DNA from 2 places in the Massilia sp. LjRoot122 genome. Region 1 is predicted to be linked to the other one. Evidence: riboswitches for the same ligand, from Rfam matches in the RefSeq annotation. Region 1 holds a riboswitch; the other holds the start of a gene.
The links. Region 1 has a riboswitch for cobalamin ahead of ACSQ25_RS21165 (TonB-dependent receptor domain-containing protein). Riboswitches for the same ligand answer to the same signal wherever they lie in the genome.
Positions count from the first base shown of each region.

Region 1 (3,160 bases):
CGGCCGCCAACTTCCTGAACGAGATGGCGACCTTCGCATCCGCGCAGGTCAGCACGAGCGCGCCCTGACACATGCAGCAGCTGCGCCTGTTCTTCATCGCGGTCCAGTTCTTCACGCGCCTGCCGATCCCGCGCTGGGTCGGTTTCGAGCAGGAGTGGCTGCACCATGCGTCGCGCTACTTCCCGCTGGTCGGCCTCGTGGTGGGCGCAATCGGCGCCGCCGTGTATGGCGTGGCCGCGCTGTTCTTGCCCGCGCCGGTGGCGGCCGTGCTGTCGACCGCGGCCACCATCTACGCCACCGGCGCCTTTCATGAGGACGGCTTCGCCGACAGCTGTGATGGCCTCGGCGGCGGCATGACGCGCGAGCGCGTGCTCGAGATCATGAAGGACTCGCGTGTCGGTGCGTATGGCGCCATCGGTGTCGTGTGCATGCTCGGCACGAAGTGCACGGCACTCGCGATGCTGCCGCCCGCCAGCGCCATCGGCGCGCTGCTGCTCGCCCATCCGCTCTCGCGCCTCGCGGCGACCTCGCTCATCTGGCGCATGGAATATGCGCGCGCCGAAGGCAAGGCCAAGCCGCTGGCCGAACGCATGACGACGGTGGAATTCGGCATCGCCTCGGTGACCGTGGCGATCGCCGCCGCGCTCCTGCTCGCCAGCGGCACACTCGAGCTGCGCGCCGTACTCGCCGCCCTTCTCGCCGCCGGCGCCGCCACCTGGTGGCTGGCCCGCAAGTTCGCGCGGCGCATCGGCGGTTATACCGGCGACTGCCTGGGCGCCGTCCAGCAACTGGCGGAAGCGTTCATCTACCTCGCCGTGCTGGCCACGCTCGGCCACGGCGCGCTCGCCTGATCGCATGCGGCTGATCCTGGTCCGCCACCCGCAGCCGGACATCGTGCCCGGACTCTGCTACGGCAGGACCGATGTCGCCGCATCCGCGGCCGCGCTATCCCTCGTCACCGCCAAGCTGCGCGAGGCCGGCCTGCCGGGCGCGCTCCCGGTCTATGCGAGCCCGCTGACACGCTGCGCCGTAGCGGCCGGCGCGCTCGGCGCTCCCGTCAAGCTCGACGCACGCCTGGCCGAGATGGACTTCGGCACCTGGGAGATGCGCAGCTGGGAGGACATCCCGCGCACCGAGGTCGATGCATGGGCCGCCGACCTCCTGCACTACCGTCCCGGCGGCGGCGAGAACGTGCTCGAGGTGGCCCGGCGCGTCGCCGCCTTCCGCGATGAACTGCGCGCGTCAAGCCTGCCTGCCGCACTGCTCATCTGCCACGCCGGCACGATCCGCCTCCTGTGTTCCCTCCACGCCGGCGGCGGTCTCGAACAGGCCGCGCTGCGTGCCGCGTCCAGCGCCCACCGCATCGCCTACGGCGAAGTCATCGAGCTGAAAGACTGACAACAGCTTCAGTCCTGTCCTATAATGGCGGCGTTTTGGTGCTCGCGGTCGTGTTCACGGCCGCAGTTAAACGGGAAACACGAAGCCCTTCAACAAGGCCAATGTGTGCTGCCCCCGCAACGGTAAGCAAGTGCCGCGCTCGATGAATGACCAGCGCGGCGAACCGTCTTCCATGACCACTGTGCACATGCATGGGAAGGTCGGACGGCCATACTTGCCAGCCCGGATACCGGCCAAAAGGTGGACGCGCGCCAGCGGTGCGCTTCTGTTCAATCTGGCCTACGGGGACGTCGGCTGGTTGTCTTTGAACGAGCATTTCATGAACTTTCCTGTAACCCGGCTTGCGGCCGCGCTGTCGCTTGCATTCGCCTTCGCTTCGCCTTCCTTCGCCCACAACTTCGATACCGTCGTCGTCACCGCCAGCCGCATGCCGCAGCGCGAGGCCGACGTGATCGCCGACACCACCGTCATCCATGCCGACGAGATCGCGCGTTCCGGCGCCGGTTCGGTGGCCGACGTGCTGCGGCGCCAGCGCGGCATCGAGATCACCCGCAACGGCAGCGCGGGCGCCGCGACCAGCGTGTTCCTGCGCGGTGCCAACAGCAACGGGGTCGTGGTCCTGCTGGACGGCGTGCGCATCGGTTCCTCCACCAGCGGCGTCGCCGCCTGGAACGCGGTGCCGCTCGGCGCCATCGAACGCATCGAGATCGTCTACGGACCGCTCAGCACCCTGTACGGCGCCGACGCGATCGGCGGCGTGATCCAGATCTTTACCCGGAAGGGAGACGGCGCTCCCACGGTCAGCGGCTCGGCCGGCGTCGGCAGCAATGCCACGCGCAAGCTCGATGCCAGCGTGTACGGCGTAGGCGGCCCCTTCCGCTACGCCTTCAGCGCCGGGCACGAAGAGTCGGACGGTTTCTCGGCCACGCGCCCGGGCGCCTTCGGCTTCAATCCGGACGAAGACGGCTACCGCCGCCGCAATGCCAACGGCCAGCTGTCCTATACCGTCGCGCCAGGCACCGAGATCGGCGCGCAGTTCCTGCACAGCGACCTGCGCGCGCAATATGACAGCGGCAGCGCCGCCTACGACGTCCATAACGAACAGGACCTGAACACGGCCGCGCTGTATGCCAGCCACCAGTTCACGCCGAACTGGCGCAGCACCGTTCAGTACGCCGCATCAAGCGACAAGCTGGGCAGCTTCACCAGCGCCGCGGCGTCCGGCGCCAGCCAGATCGACACCCGCCAGGACGAGCTGTCCTGGCAAAACACCATCGCGCTCGGCCCCGACACCCTGCAGCTGCTGTACAGCCACCGGAAGGAAGAGGTGGAATCCAGCGCCACCGCCGCCCTGTCGCGTACCCGTATCACCAACTCCTACGCGGCCGCTTACTCGGCCAAGCGCGGCAAGCACCTGCTCGATCTCAGCGCCCGCCATGACCGCTCGGTCTACGGCAACAAGAATACCGGTGCCGCCGGCTACGGCTACGACTTCGGCCAGGGCTGGCGCGCCACCGCCAGCGTCGGCAGCAGCTTCCGCGCGCCCACCTTCAACGAGCTGTACTACCCCGGCTATGGCCTGCCGACCAACCGTCCGGAAAAAGGCCGCAACCGGGAAGCCGGACTGCGCTACGACGCCGGCAGCGTGCAATTCGACGCGAGCTACTTTCACAACCGCCTGACCGACATGATCGTCTCCGCGACGCCATGCCCGGGCCGCACCGGCAGCTGTGCCTACAACGTCAACCAGGCCAAGCTCGAA
Region 1 is NZ_CAXUPB020000001.1:4,814,465-4,817,624, forward strand. It holds gene cobT (nicotinate-nucleotide--dimethylbenzimidazole phosphoribosyltransferase) at 1-68, shown strand, start outside; gene ACSQ25_RS21155 (adenosylcobinamide-GDP ribazoletransferase) at 72-851, shown strand; gene ACSQ25_RS21160 (histidine phosphatase family protein) at 856-1,398, shown strand; cobalamin riboswitch at 1,418-1,650, shown strand; gene ACSQ25_RS21165 (TonB-dependent receptor domain-containing protein) at 1,718-3,160, shown strand, end outside.

Region 2 (3,160 bases), 740 kb from region 1:
GGCGTTCGGGCCGCCGGTGAACTCGGCATCGACGCGCTGCCACTTGGCGTTCAGGCGCAGGTCCTGGGTCAGCGCATGCTGCCCTTCCACTTCGACGCCCTGGCGGCGGGTCGGGTCGAGGTTGGTGTTGGCGCCCCAGCCGATGGTCGGATCGTAGAAGATCTCGTCCTTCAGGCGGTGGCGGAACAGGCGCGCGCTGATCTGGCGCGCAGCGGAACCGGCGCTGACGCCCAGTTCCAGATCACGCGAGGTCTGCGGCGCCAGCACCTCAGGGCCCGAACGCAGGCTGTTCTCGTCCACGTTGGCGATGCGGTAGCTGCGGCCGGCCTTGGCGAACACGGTCACCTGCGGCAGCACGTCGATGCTGCCTTCCAGCGACCAGGCATTGATCGACTGCTTGCGGTGCTCGTTCAGCACCGGCGGGAAAGCCAGCGGATCCGAGTAGTCCTTGGTGAAGCGCTCGTGGCGGCCGCCGATGGCCAGGCGGGCGTTGTGCGGCGCGTTCCACAGGATCTCGTTGCGCAGGTAGACAGCCTTGGCATCCTGCTCGGCGTCGCCGCGCGAGAAGTCGGAGCTGGTCTGGCGCTCCCAGCGCACCAGGTCGAGGCCGGCCACCAGCTCGTTACGCATGCCGCCCAGCGCGGCGGTGTGGCGCAGGCGCGGCGAGAACTGGGTCTGGCTGGCGTCGTAGCGCACACGCGAGGCCACCTTGGCGCCGCCCATCATGTAGAAGTAGTTGGCCTCGACCTCGCGCTCGCGGCGCGACAGCTCGGCGGCCAGTTCGACCGCACCGATGCGGTGCTCGACGAAGGCCGTGTAGCGGTCGGTGTCGAGGGTGCCGAAATCGTCCGGCGTCAGGGTCTGGCGCGGATTGGCCAGGAACTGGGCTTCGGTCAGCGAACCGGGGAAGCGCGCGTCCTGCTCCGAACGCTCGAAGCGCAGTCCGGCGCGGCCCGCGCCATGGCTGTACTGCACGCCGCCGCTGGCGGTCTTCTGCTTGAATTGGCTGTTCTTGCGGTAGTTGTCGGTGCCGCGGTCGGCCACGGCCACGTCGAGCGACCAGGGACCGGCGCCATGGCTCAGCGAGCCGCGCAGGTCGTGGGCGTCGAAGCGCCCTGCTTCGGCGAACAGCGAACCGTGGGTGCCGCTCGCGCCGGCGCGGCGGGTGATGATGTTGATCACGCCGCCGGTCGCGCCTTCGCCATACAGCACGCTGCTGCCGCCGCGCTGGATCTCGATGCGCTCGACGGTATCCACCGGAATGCTGGACAGGACCGCGTTGCTCAGCTCGTTCTCGTTCAGGCGCACGCCGTCGACCAGGATCACCAGGTTCTGGGCGCTGTTCGAGCCGAAGCCGCGCAGGTCGAGCGCGAAGTCCGGCGACGCGTCCAGGCTCTGGCGCCCGTAGACGCCGCCGACCTTGCGGATCGCGGCATTGACGTCGGTGGCGCCGGCACGGCGGATGTCCTCGGCGGTGATGACGGTGGCGCCGATCGGTGCGGCGGCCGTCTGCGCCGGGAAGCGGGCGCCGGTGACGACGATCGACGGCAGGGATTCCTGGGCAGCGGCGTTGGCGGCAAGGACGGACAGCGACAGGGCGCAGGCCAGCGCGAGCGGCTTGAACGCCGGCGCGCTGCGTGGTACGACAGCAAATTTCATGTGGATGTTCTCGGTAATGGCACCGGCCTGCGTCCCCGCACACCGGTTTCAACGGAAACGCCGCGGGCGCTTCCACCTGTCTGGCCGGTATCCGGGCTTGCAAGACGGACCGCCCCACCTTCCTATGCGATGCACAGTGGTTATCGAGGCAGCCTGTCGTTACTCGGGAGAGGAACGACGCTTGTTGACCGTTGCGGGGGCAGCACACCTCGGCGTAGGCGCGCAGCGCCGTTGCCTCGTGTTTCCCGTTTAACTGCGCATGCGGAGGGCATGCGCGGGCACCAGAACCCCGAGATTATAACCTGACAAGCTTTTTGCGCTTCTGTCGCCCTATTTGCGTTTCTATCCTAAAAGATTGGAAATTTAATAATCTTCTGGATATAGTCGCGCTCATACCAAAACAGGGAGTCTTGCATGCAGATCCAATGGAAGCGCGGCGTGCTCGCGGCAACGCTGCTGGCGCTCGGGGTGGGCGGCGCCTGGCTGGCCTGGGCCGACGCGCCGGCGCCCGCCGTCCCGCCACCGCTCGACGGCATCGCGCTGGCCGCACCGGACGCCGCCGCCGTCACCGTTCCCAGCAGTCCCGATGCCTGGGGCGGCATCCGCAGCGGCGACCACCCGACCCTGTCCGACCGCGTGGTGAGCTACCGCATCGCCGCCACCCTCGACCCGGTCCGGCACGTGGTCAGCGGCCGCCAGCAGCTCACCTGGCGCAATCGCAGCGCCGTGCCGGTGCGCAGCGTCTACGTCCACCTCTACATGAACGCCTTCGCCGGCGAAGGCAGCAGCTTCTTCACCGAGCAGCGCCAGCGCGGCGAGGCCTTCCGCGGCGGCATCGACACCAAGGACGGCGAATGGGGCCATATCAGCCTGCAGGGCGTCAGCCAGGGCGGCGCCCGGGTCGCGTGGCGCTTCGTCCAGCCCGACAAGGGCCCCGCCACCGACCACACGGTGGCGCGCCTCGACCTGCCCGAGGCGGTTGCCCCGGGCGCCTCCACCACCCTCGACATGGCCTTCAGCACCCAGCTGCCGCGCGTGATCGCGCGCACCGGCCACCACGGCAGTTTCCACCTGGTGGCGCAGTGGTTTCCGAAGATCGCGGTGCTGGAACTGCCGGGCGAACGCGGTGCAACGGCGCCGCGCTGGAACGCGCACGAGTTCCACCTGGATTCCGAGTTCTATTCGGACTTCGGCAGCTATGACGTGAGCCTGACCGTCCCGAAGGGCTATACGGTCGGCGCCACCGGCGAATTGCAGGGCGCGCCCGTCGAGAAGAACGGCATGCTCACCCACCGCTACGTGCAGCACGACGTGCACGACTTCGCCTGGACCGCGGACAGCCGCAGCGCCCGCCCGCTGGTGGAGACCTGGACCGGTCCCGGCAGCCCGATCGTGACCGTGCAGGTGCTCTACCCGCCCGAATACGAGGCCAGCGCCAAGCCGGCGATGAAGGCGGCCAAGGAGTCGCTGGCCTACTTCTCGCGCGCGCTCGGCCCCTACC
Region 2 is NZ_CAXUPB020000001.1:4,073,990-4,077,149, forward strand. It holds gene ACSQ25_RS17825 (TonB-dependent receptor) at 1-1,659, opposite strand, end outside; cobalamin riboswitch at 1,725-1,960, opposite strand; gene ACSQ25_RS17830 (M1 family metallopeptidase) at 2,074-3,160, shown strand, end outside.
Region 2: another riboswitch for cobalamin. It lies ahead of ACSQ25_RS17825 (TonB-dependent receptor); the one in region 1 lies ahead of ACSQ25_RS21165 (TonB-dependent receptor domain-containing protein).